2 regions of the Fictibacillus iocasae genome follow, and region 2 is predicted to be linked to the other one. Evidence: a T-box and tRNA genes for the amino acid it is inferred to sense, from the RefSeq annotation. Region 2 holds a T-box; the other holds one or more tRNA genes.
What was found. A T-box is a leader RNA that pairs with one kind of tRNA and senses whether it is charged. The one in region 2 lies ahead of trpS (tryptophan--tRNA ligase), so its partner is inferred to be a tRNA-Trp.

Region 1 (6,006 bases), on a different contig from region 2:
ATACGGTCAACCCCGTATCAAGGGTTCGAATCCCTTGCTCTCCGCCATGAATACATATAAAATATCGGCCCATTGGTCAAGCGGTTAAGACACCGCCCTTTCACGGCGGTAACACGGGTTCGAATCCCGTATGGGTCACCAATTCACAACTTTAAAATCCGGAGGATTAGCTCAGCTGGGAGAGCACCTGCCTTACAAGCAGGGGGTCGGCGGTTCGATCCCGTCATCCTCCACCATTTATTCTTTCAAAAACACCATTGCATGCATCAATGCAGGGGTGGAGCATGGAGCGTAATCATCAGTGATTACACGGCGACATGTTTCGACGCATCTACTACTTTGGTTATGCGTGTAGAGGAAGAAACAACAAACGCGGACTCATCATCCGTAAGCATACTCATTGTCGCGGGGTGGAGCAGTCTGGTAGCTCGTCGGGCTCATAACCCGAAGGTCGCAGGTTCAAATCCTGTCCCCGCAACCAATTTTATTTTATGAACTGCGTCGATTAACACCTAGCTCATAAAATATCAGAAGTACCGTTTAGGTACAACCAAATGGATCCGTGGTGTAGTGGTTAACATGCCTGCCTGTCACGCAGGAGATCGCCGGTTCGACCCCGGTCGGGTCCGCCATTTGGCTCGGTAGCTCAGTCGGTAGAGCAGAGGACTGAAAATCCTCGTGTCGGCGGTTCGATTCCGTCCCGAGCCACCATATTTTTAACTCTTGAGCCGGTTTAGCTCAATTGGTAGAGCAACTGACTTGTAATCAGTAGGTTGGGGGTTCAAGTCCTCTAGCCGGCACCATCACTTTTTTATTAGTGAAGATGCTGCAAAGAGTGATCAGTCAACAAAAAAATTCACTCTTGAAAAATCAGCAAACATGAATTAAAATAGTATTTGTCTCTCATGTGGAGGGGTAGCGAAGTGGCTAAACGCGGCGGACTGTAAATCCGCTCCCTCAGGGTTCGGCGGTTCGAATCCGTCCCCCTCCACCATTCTTTTTTGACAGACAAACACAATACCTTTTATAGGGGCATAGTTTAAAGGTAGAACGAAGGTCTCCAAAACCTTTGGTGTGGGTTCGATTCCTACTGCCCCTGCCATTTACATCTTAGATATTCTGGCGGTCGTGGCGAAGTGGTTAACGCATCGGATTGTGGTTCCGACATTCGGGGGTTCGATTCCCCTCGATCGCCCCATTATTGGGCTATAGCCAAGCGGTAAGGCAACGGACTTTGACTCCGTCACGCGTAGGTTCGAATCCTGCTAGCCCAGCCATTTTTATATGCGGAAGTAGTTCAGTGGTAGAATACCACCTTGCCAAGGTGGGGGTCGCGGGTTCGAATCCCGTCTTCCGCTCCATTTTTTTATTTTATAACGGCGGCATAGCCAAGTGGTAAGGCACGGGTCTGCAAAACCTTTACCCCCGGTTCGAGTCCGGGTGCCGCCTCCATTTTAATTTTAGCAGCAAGCAGCACTTATTTTCGATTCCATGCCGGTGTGGCGGAATTGGCAGACGCGCACGACTCAAAATCGTGTTCCTTCTGGAGTGCCGGTTCGACCCCGGCCACCGGTACCATTTTACTTCCTTATACAAACAATCAATGACGGTTTCTACACTTAGTAGAGGCCGTTTTTTAATTACAGTTTGTGCCATAAGCAACATGCTAGAAAAATGGATGAAGGTATGTAAATGCTGCCGATTATCAGTCGGCAGCTTGTCCGCACGTCTATTACGGTATAGGAGTAATCGCGGTTAGTTCAGTTAACTCAGGACGGACGAGGTATCCAATGGATTCGTCAAGATCATTGGCGAATCGAAACGTTGCGGAAAAATCGTTGGAAGGAAACACATCAATCTGAAACTCAACAGCGTCTGTAAAGCCGATGGAATATGTCCGCGTAGCAAACTCTCCCGGATCAATCGTGAACGTTTCGGATACGAAAGGGGTTCTTGTGCCATCTGTTTCTAAAATGAATGCTTGCATGATAACCGTCTGCTGTGCAGCTGCATCTTCGTTAATAATATCTACTGTTACTGTACTTCCTGCCTCTCTTAAAGGCCCAGTCGTTAAAGCTGCCATTGTACATCACTCCTTTCAAGTACAAGGTACGATATTCTATGACAGCTCCATCATCATGGCTTGTACAATTGCCAAATAAATAGAAAAATTTACTGAGTGAAGTACTTTTTTCAGACTGGCATGACTATATATATAACAAGCTAGTTGTAGGTTTTAATAAAGCACTTCCCTCGGGAAGTGCTTTATTACGTAAGAAGCGCGATATGAGCCTCTCCGCCGTGAACTTGTGTAAACATTTGAGCGATGGATGTTAGAAGCTGTTCCGCATTTTCTGGCTCTAATGACGGAGGAAGATAGATAATATGCAAGGCCTCTTTTGCCTGCTCTGTCATCATAGTCCGTTTAGAATCAACGATAGGGCTTCCGAATGCTCCTTTCGCATCACAGCTGACAAGCTTTCCTTCCATGTTCATTAAACGACCGTTTAACCCTTCATATTCGTCTTGCGCGTTACCGAGCCGGATCTCGACATCCCCATCGATCATTTTGGCATCGTATATGCCGAGTGGCAGTGCATGGCGCAGAGAAAAGAAGTTATTAACATCCACAGCACTGTTTACAGGGCTGAGGTCTTTACCTGTCAGTACTCGGCGGAGCAGTGCTTCTGACGCAGGTCTGTACCGGGAAGGATCTGTTCCGAGAGACTTGAAAACATCGCGGTATTCTTTAATATACGGCCAGTCTGATGGCTGTTTATCCTCAAGACGGATGGATTCAGTGAATAGCTGGAAACGGCCTTTAATCATTTGCGGAGAATCCCCAACCGCGATATGATGGTAGGTAATGAATCCGATTTTAAAGCCGGGGACAAGCTGTTTGACAGCAGGGCTGATCGTCCCTTTTTTCATAATGTGCACCACCCTTTTTATTCACAAGTGTACCATATATTGAATAAATCTTGCAGAAAGGAGGACGCAGCATGACAGGCGCCCAGTTAAAGGAAGAGATAATCGCATATAGTAAAACAATCGGCATTGATAAGATCGGCTTTGCAGCGGCAGACGTGTTTTTGCAGCTGAAAGCAAGGCTGATTACTCAGCAGGAGCTTGGATACCAGTCAGGTTTTGAAGAGCCGGATATTGAAAAGCGGACGAACCCAAAACGGCTTCTATCAGGTGCGTCCTCCATCATTTCGATCGCTCTGGCGTATCCATCTAAAATGAAAGACGCTCCGAAAAGTGTGAAAGGAGCAAGGCGGGGCATTTTTTGCCGAGCCTCATGGGGAAGGGATTATCACCATGTGCTGCGGGAAAAGCTGCAGCTGCTGGAAGCATTCATTTTGGAGAAACATCCGGATGCCGCCGTGAAGTCGATGGTCGATACAGGAGAGCTGTCCGACCGGGCAGTCGCCGAGAGAGCGGGAATTGGCTGGACCGGAAAGAACTGTGCGATCATTACACCTGAATTCGGTTCTTATGTGTATTTAGGAGAATTAATCACGAACATCGCGATTCCGCCTGACACGCCGATGGAAGATCAGTGTGGATCTTGCAATATATGCGTCGAGGCATGCCCGACAGGAGCGCTCGTACAGGGGGGGCAGCTTGATTCAAACAAATGTGTGGCCTACCTGACACAGACAAAAGATTTTATGCCAGATGAGTACCGTTCTAAGATAGGAAACCGGCTCTACGGCTGCGATACGTGCCAGACGGTGTGTCCAGAAAATAAGAAAAAGGATTTCCATCTTCATCCGGAGATGGAGCCGGATCCAGAACTGGCAAAGCCACTGCTTCGTCCCTTGCTTACAATCAGCAACCGGGAATTTAAGGAGAAGTTTGGCCATGTATCAGGGTCTTGGCGCGGGAAAAAACCGATACAGCGGAACGCCATTTTGGCTCTTGCTCATTTTAAAGACAATTCTGCGGTTTCTGATCTTGTGCATGTTATGACAAAAGACCCGCGGCCTGTCATGCGCGGAACGGCAGCATGGGCGCTTGGTAAAATAGGCGGAGAAAATACAGAGAATCATCTTATAGTGGCAAAAGAAAACGAAAAAGATGAGAAAGTGCTTACAGAGATAGAAAAAGGGCTAAAAATGATGAAAAATGAACAAATTTCATAATCGCAAAAGTTACTCATGTCGGATAGTATAAAGGACAAGTAACGAAGAAGAAGGGATATGTATGTGTCAGATAAAAACCGTACTCTACTACGAGGAATGTGAAAGCATAATTGGTCCGCTTACGATTATTTCTACCGATAAGGGGATCTGCCGGCTGGACTTTGGCACATTAAACGAAAATACTCCATCGCTTCAGGCATGGATGGCTAAGTATTTTATTAAAGGAGAGCTCGTTCATGCTCCTTTAAAATTAGCAGCCGCAACAGAACAGTTAAGAAATTATTTTAACGGAACACTTAGAGAATTTGCTCTAGAGTATGATTTATACGGAACACCTTTCCAGAAAAAAGTTTGGGAGCAGCTAACGTCTATACCATATGGATCAACGTGCTCCTATAAGGAAGTGGCATCCGGAATCGGTGCACCAAAAGCGGTTAGAGCCGTCGGGTCGGCCAATAACCAGAACCCTGTGCCGGTATTCATTCCATGCCACCGTGTCATTGGCTCCAATGGTGCGCTTGTTGGCTATGGCGGAGGTTTGGATAAGAAAGAAATACTGCTCTCCATCGAGCATACTAGCTGCCAGAAATCCTCGTAGAACCCATTTTGCGGGTTCTTTTTTTTTGCCGTTTTCTCATATGTTAATAAAGCAGAGAGGAGTGGCCGTTCATGTGGACGAATATACTGAAAAATTATATACAAACACAGTCTCAATGGATGATTGGCAGCGAGCGTACATCGAGAGTCTTTTATATGGTGAAGGAACAGGAAAGTTTTTTGCGAAAAAAAGAGATGCTCAAAGAACGAAAGGCGAGCATCGTCAATAATCAGACGAGCGGTTCGATCATTCGGACACAGGAAGCAGACGGGAAGACACAGGTCGACTATCTGGTGCACCATAGCCTGCTGATCAAGCAAGGCTATGACTTTTATGTAGAAGAGCTTGTTCAGGAAAGGCGCAGTGTGTTTGAAGATGATGTCATGCTGAGCGATGGCCCAATCATTGAAGAAGGAAGTTCAACCGACGCCAGTAAAATCGACCGCGATATGTCTCCGCCCGATTTCCGCAAAGGCATCTATCAGCGGATGGAAGCCGTAAAGTATGCCGAGCGGTGGTGGAATTCGCATAACCCTTCATTCAAAAATTTCGATGTGAACTGTACGAACTATGTCTCGCAATGCATTAACGCAGGCGGTATACAGATGACAAACCATGGCGTCCGTTCAAAAGGGTGGTGGATGAGAAACAATAACTGGAGCTATTCGTGGAGTGTGGCGAACGCATTTCGCTGGTATTTGAGCGGATCGCGCACTGGGCTTGTCGCAGAAGAAAAATATTCTGCCAGCCAGCTGCTTCCCGGTGACATCGTATGCTATGATTTTGACGGTGATGGCAGGTGGGAGCACAGCACGATTGTAGTGGCGAAGGATCCGATGGGAGAACCGCTCGTTAACGCCAACACCACTAACAGCCGCATGCGCTACTGGGGATACGAGGATTCCACAGCATACACGAAGCGGATTCAATATAAGTTCTTTCATATCGTATAAAGTGCAGAAAGCATGGGGTCCGGTACCATCATCGGAAAATTGGCGTTATCGCTAAATTTTCATGAAATGGTACCGGACCCTTTCGCTGTTGCGTGCTATAATAGTCGAAGCAATCATTAATAAGAGGTGAGCTTTTTGGCTATTCATGTTGTACTCTATCAGCCGGAAATACCGGCGAACACTGGCAATATCGCAAGAACATGTGCAGGAACAGACACGCACCTGCATCTGATCCGCCCGCTCGGGTTCTCAACCGATGATAAATACTTAAAGCGTGCAGGGCTGGATTACTGGGAGCACGTCAACT
Region 2 (6,006 bases):
AGCGCGGCGATGCCGATGTCATGATCACAGGAGGAACGGAAGCACCGATCACAGATATGTCATTAGCAGGGTTCTGCCAGGCAGGGGCATTGTCTTTAAATCCAGATCCGAAAACGGCAAGCCGTCCGTTCGATGCACAAAGAACAGGCTTCATTATTGGCGAAGGGGCGGGTATTCTCGTATTAGAAGATTATGAATCAGCCAAAAAGCGCGGAGCAAAAATTTATGCAGAAATCGCAGGCTACGGTGCGACAGGAGATGCCTACCACATCACACAGCCGGCTCCTGGGGGTGAAGGCGGAGTGCGCGCGATGAAACAGGCGATAGATGACAGCGGACTGGCACCGGAAGACTTCACGTATGTAAACGCCCACGGAACTAGCACAGAGTACAATGATAAATTTGAGACGATGGCGATAAAGGAAGCCTTTGGGCAGCATGCTTACAAGCTTGCGGTAAGTTCAACTAAATCAATGACAGGCCATCTTCTAGGAGCGGCCGGCGGAATTGAGGCAATTTTTTCTGTGAAAGCCATTCAAGAGAATATCCTTCCTCCGACGATCAATTACGAGAATCCAGATCCTGACTGTGATTTGGACTACGTCCCGAACAAAGCGAGAAAAGCGGAAGTGCGTGCGGTATTGTCTAATTCACTCGGCTTTGGCGGACATAATGCTTCACTCGTTTTCAAGAAAATAGAGTTTTAATTCGAGACCCTTAAAGAAGCGCTGCCTCTTAAAGGGTCTTCTCGTATGCTGAAATCTGGCATCATAATCTGTATAGCTGCTGAATACAGTGAATAAAAAGCGGTGGAGGGATTAGGTTGAATATCGTTTTGATCCCCCTTTTTATAGTATGCTGAGGCTTTATGCACTGTCAGCAGGATTCATCCTCACACTGATCGGTGTGGTTTCCAATGTATTCTTCTTGAATTACATTCCTGCAGGACTTAGTGTAAGGGATTACCTCCATTTTTCAGCAACACGAATGGAAACGCTGTTCCTTATTGTCGGTATCTTTCTTTTTGTTTATGGGGCAATGAAGCCGCGTTCAAAAAAGAAAACACGATACAAGAAATATCAAGAAGAAAAAGAATAAATTGGACAGCCTCTGACTATACTGTTTTTAACAAAACAGTAGAAGTGAGGGGTATTCATGCTGTACTTGCGCGATGTTTGGGTCAACTGGTTTGAAGGGGAAGAGAACGGTTATAACGTGTGTGAATTTCATGAATGGCGAAAAGATGATTATATCGAGCTGCTTGACCAGGTTCCCATTATTAAAATTGATTCCCTGCTGTTTTCATATATCGAGAATGATTTGAACGAGCTGCCAGATTCCTTGTTAGAAGAAGTGCATCAGAAGGCGTATGTAAGAAAGAACAACCAAAGAGTGCAGCTTGAGCATTGCTTCATCATGACTGATGAAAAGAAGTCGATGACGATTGATACGATGGGATACCGCATTCCAATAAGAAAGAGCCGGCTTATTCCACGTCAAGAGCAGCTTGTATTTGAGATGGCAGAACAAGTGAGCGTACAGAGCTACAGCTTCTTCACGGCCGAAAAAGAGAAGGAATATCATATTCTTTCTCCAAATCCTGAAGATATGCGAGGGTTGACTCGGAAAGAAAGACAATTGAAGCAGCTTCTCTTCATGGCGCTCGATCAGCTTCATACAACGAAAAACACAGCAGAGATGAGATATTGGTGCACAGAGTGGACACCAAATGCCTACGGCAAAATTCAGCGTATGGAATTTGACGAAGCATGGGAAGCTCTGTATAACGAACTTCGCTCAGGCTGGTCCAGCCAGCATTATGCGATGTGTGAAAGACTCATAAAAGGACAGCCATATTTCGAAAAAATTTGGGAGCTTGAAAACGGAACACATGTCAATTGAATCCTAACAAAAGCAGCGGCCATCACAAGCCGCTGCTTTTCTTTCGGTTATCCGTCTTAGATGCGGTGCCGTGCCAGCCCCATCGCTCGTTCTGCTTTATTCAGCATCTTATCTGCTTTTCTGGCGGCTTTAGCAGCCCCTTCGTCTAGGATTTTATCGAGTTCTGATGATTGCAAATAGTGTTCATACCTTTCTTGAATCGGCTTCAGTACTGAAATGACGGCATTCGCAACAGCCTCTTTAAAGTCACCGTACCCTTTGCCTTCAAACTTCTGGACAAGTGACTCAACAGGTTCACCTGAGCATAAAGAGTAAATGGTTAATAAGTTAGAAATGCCAGGTTTGTTTTCCTTGTCGTACGCGACCACTCCATCAGAATCGGTCGTCGCTCGCTTTATTTTCTTCATGATCGTCTTTTCATCATCCAGCATGGAGATAAACGCATTGACATTCTCATCGGATTTACTCATTTTCTTCAAAGGGTCGACAAGGCTCATAATACGCGCGCCTTCTTTGGCGATGTGCGGCTGTGGAATGGTAAAGATTTCGCGGTATTTTTTGTTGAAGCGCTCGGCGATATCCCGTGTCAATTCAATATGCTGCTTCTGATCATCCCCGACCGGAACGAAATCTGTTCCATAAAGGAGGATGTCTGCAGCCATTAAAGGCGGATAGGTGAGAAGGCCGGCTGACACAGCTTCTTTACCTTTTGATTTGTCTTTATATTGAGTCATGCGCTCTAGCTCGCCTATATAAGAGACACATTGCAAAATCCATCCTAGCTTTGTATGTGCAGCCACTTCTGATTGAATGAACAGCGTAGAGTCTTCGGGACTGATGCCTGCTGCCAAGTATAGAGCGGCAAGTTTTTTGCTGTTCTTTTTCAGTTCAGCAGGATCTTGCTGAACAGTAATCGCGTGCTGGTTAACAACACAGAAATAACATTCATGCTCTTTCTGATAACCAACGAAATGCCTTAGTGCACCTAAATAATTTCCGATCGTAATCGTCCCGCTTGGCTGTATGCCTGAAAAAATAACTGACATCCTTCTCACTCCTAATGATTAATATACAACACAAAAAGGCCCATCCGTCCCTTGTATAAGGGACGAATGGACCGCGGTGCCACCCTTGTTATTCAGTAAACACTGAATCGCTTGTAAACGCACAGCCATCTATGCGCTGTCCAATTCGTATCGTGCGGACATACACGCTCTGGCCTACTAGGAAACCAACGTTCGGCAGAGATGCTCCAAAGTCCATTCTATGTGATCCGCTGCCTGTTCACACCATCCACAGGCTCTCTGAAAGCTTCAACATCATATACTACTCTTTATCATCGCAATATTTTTTTAGTTTTTTAGATTATATACAGATTAAAGTAAAAACGCAACCATAGTTGTAAGGATAGCTATACCGATCCCAGAATAGAGAAGAGGCTTCATATAGGCCGTGTTAACATTCTCCGAAAGTGAAAAGGCGCTTTCTATCGTCATTTCGTGAAATTTTGGGTTCCTGGTCAGCAGTCTTACCATTTTCTTGAAGCTGTAAACAAAGAGATCAAACAGGCCGCCCTTCAGGATATACAGGACAAGTCCAGCCATTGCGGCGAAAAGGGAAGCCATGAACAGGGTGTTTATATAGTGTAAAAGAGAAATTTCTTGATAAAAGAAAAAAGAGAAAAGGAAACTACCTAAAGCCAGTATACTGGCAATCAAGAGCGAGCGCGATGCAATGTTCGACATAAATGATTAAACCTCCATAGGTAATAGGGATGACTTGGCAGAGACTCGACATCCAAATAAAATTGGATGCCATGTTTATTGTATCAAAATGATGCCAATAAGGAGATACAAATCTGTTGCGGCAGAGTGAGAAGAGAGAGAAAAAAGTGGGATGCAGGAATAAAGGTCTAGAAAAAAATGTAAGAAATAAGGCGTAAATGAGGTGATTTTCTATTGTTACAATATAGTTCTTTGTACCTATTTTTTGTTAAGTAAACGTAAATATCATGCGGTTTTTGTAAAAAGAGCAAAAAAATTAAATGCACAATTGTTAGAAAACTTGTATAATCGAACTTGTAGATGAAAATGTCTGATAATTCACGATACTTTCATCCGATAAAGCAACAACAAATAAAGGGGAGGTCAACGCATGAAAAAGTCAAAATGGTCATTTCTAATGACACTCGTACTTATTCTGAGCGTATTCCTTGCAGCGTGCAGCGGCAAAGAAAGCGGATCAGAAAAGCCAGCGAACAAACCGGGAGAAAAGGACAAAGCTCCTTCAGAACCACAGGTGCTTAACTTGCTTGAAGGAGAAGAGATTCCATCAATGGATTCTTCACAAGCAACTGACTCTGTATCTTTCGAAGTTATGAACAACGTATTTGAAGGTCTTTACCGTCTAGACAAAGACCAAAAGCCAACACCAGGTGTGGCGAAAGACCACAAAGTTTCTGAAGATGGAACAGTTTATACATTCACTCTTAACGAAAACGCAAAATGGAGCAACGGCGAGCCTGTAACGGCCAACGACTTCGTTTACTCTTGGAGAAAAGCACTTCACCCTGATACTCTTTCTGAGTATGCGTACATCATGGGGCCGGTTAAGAACGCTAACGCGATTCAAAACGACAAGGACCCTCTTTACGGAAAAGTTGATCAGCTTGGTGTTAAAGCGATCGATGATAAGACACTAGAAGTAACACTTGAAGCTCCGGCTCCTTACTTCCTAGGTCTTACTGGATTCGCAACATTCTACCCGCAAAACGAAAAGTTTGCAAAATCACAAGGCGACAAGTTCGCTCTTGAAGCTAACACACTTATCTACAACGGACCGTTCGTCCTTTCTGAATGGAAGCACAACGAAGGATGGCAGTTAAAGAAAAACGACCAGTATTGGGATAAAGATGCTGTAAAGCTTGACGAAATTAACTTTAAGATCGTAAAAGACACTGCAACTGGTGTGAACCTATATGAAACTGGACAAGTTGATCGTGCTGGCCTTGATGCTGAGTTCGTTGACCAGTTCAAAGACAACCCTGATTTCACGACTGAATCTGAAGCGACTGTGTTCTTCCTTCGTCTGAACCAGAAGAACGAAGCGCTTAAGAACGTAAACATCCGTAAAGCGATCGACATGGGTTACGACAAGAAGGCAATGACTGATGTTATCCTTAACAATGGATCAAAGCCAGCTTACTACCTTGTACCATCTGACTTCACGTTCTCTAAGGACGGAGAAGACTTCCGCAAGACAAACGGTGACTTTGGCGGATTTGACGCTGCTAAAGCGAAAGAGCATTTTGAAAAAGGTCTAAAAGAGCTTGGCAAGAAAGAAATCACTCTTGAGCTTTTGAACTATGACTCTGATTCTTCTAAGAAGATCGGTGAGTTTATCCAGTCACAGCTTGAAAAGAACCTTCCTGGCCTTAAAGTAAAAATCAAGGCACAGCCGTTCAAGCAAAAGCTTGAAATCGAAAGCAAGGGCGAGTATGACTTCTCATTCGCTGGATGGGGCCCTGACTACCAGGATCCAATGACATTCATCGACATGTTCATCACTGATGGCGCTCATAACCAAATGGGTTACTCTAACAAGAAATACGATGAGCTTGTAACAAATGCGAAGAAAGAAACAGATGAGAAGAAGCGTTGGGAAATGATGCTTGAAGCTGAGAAGATCCTCTTCGAAGATCAAGGTATCTCTCCAATGTACCAGCGTGGTGCTGCAGTACTTCAAAAACCTTACGTGAAGGAACGTGTTAACCACCTATTCGGTGCGGACGTATCTTACAAGTGGGTTTATATCGAAGGCAAGAAGTAAGATTATAGGTTTCTCAGGAGAGTGCATGTGTTCCTGACATGTGCTCTCTTTTTCCATGATTTAGAATAGATTGGCTTTATGCCAGAATTGTCGAAAAACAGAGAAATTTATATTGCTATATAGTAAATTGTCCCTTACTATAGAGATTACAGAAAGTTATCAATTGAAACACTAGTGAAACATTTGGGGGAGGTGTGTGTAATGCTGCGATATGTATTGAAGCGTGTTGGATACATGCTTTTGACGTTGTTCGTCATCGCAACACTTACATTCTTT

Region 1: it has a tRNA-Trp gene. The T-box ahead of trpS (tryptophan--tRNA ligase) is inferred to sense a tRNA for this amino acid. The anticodon was not compared.

The regions. Positions count from the first base shown of each region.
Region 1 covers NZ_JBHTCP010000048.1:116,486-122,491, reverse strand. The annotation lists tRNA gene ACFQPF_RS15095 (tRNA-Ser) at 1-47, shown strand, start outside; tRNA gene ACFQPF_RS15090 (tRNA-Glu) at 67-141, shown strand; tRNA gene ACFQPF_RS15085 (tRNA-Val) at 161-236, shown strand; tRNA gene ACFQPF_RS15080 (tRNA-Met) at 405-481, shown strand; tRNA gene ACFQPF_RS15075 (tRNA-Asp) at 557-632, shown strand; tRNA gene ACFQPF_RS15070 (tRNA-Phe) at 636-711, shown strand; tRNA gene ACFQPF_RS15065 (tRNA-Thr) at 728-803, shown strand; tRNA gene ACFQPF_RS15060 (tRNA-Tyr) at 910-994, shown strand; tRNA gene ACFQPF_RS15055 (tRNA-Trp) at 1,029-1,102, shown strand; tRNA gene ACFQPF_RS15050 (tRNA-His) at 1,123-1,198, shown strand; tRNA gene ACFQPF_RS15045 (tRNA-Gln) at 1,203-1,277, shown strand; tRNA gene ACFQPF_RS15040 (tRNA-Gly) at 1,287-1,361, shown strand; tRNA gene ACFQPF_RS15035 (tRNA-Cys) at 1,379-1,452, shown strand; tRNA gene ACFQPF_RS15030 (tRNA-Leu) at 1,494-1,578, shown strand; gene ACFQPF_RS15025 (hypothetical protein) at 1,733-2,083, opposite strand; gene ACFQPF_RS15020 (B3/B4 domain-containing protein) at 2,269-2,931, opposite strand; gene queG (tRNA epoxyqueuosine(34) reductase QueG) at 3,003-4,148, shown strand; gene ACFQPF_RS15010 (methylated-DNA--[protein]-cysteine S-methyltransferase) at 4,210-4,746, shown strand; gene ACFQPF_RS15005 (amidase domain-containing protein) at 4,818-5,699, shown strand; gene trmL (tRNA (uridine(34)/cytosine(34)/5-carboxymethylaminomethyluridine(34)-2'-O)-methyltransferase TrmL) at 5,835-6,006, shown strand, end outside.
Region 2 covers NZ_JBHTCP010000014.1:116,125-122,130, forward strand. The annotation lists gene fabF (beta-ketoacyl-ACP synthase II) at 1-707, shown strand, start outside; gene ACFQPF_RS18525 (YuzI family membrane protein) at 856-1,098, shown strand; gene ACFQPF_RS08880 (YjbA family protein) at 1,156-1,902, shown strand; gene trpS (tryptophan--tRNA ligase) at 1,959-2,948, opposite strand; T-box leader at 3,004-3,251, opposite strand; gene ACFQPF_RS08890 (DUF3899 domain-containing protein) at 3,279-3,647, opposite strand; gene ACFQPF_RS08895 (peptide ABC transporter substrate-binding protein) at 4,057-5,730, shown strand; gene opp3b (oligopeptide ABC transporter permease) at 5,932-6,006, shown strand, end outside.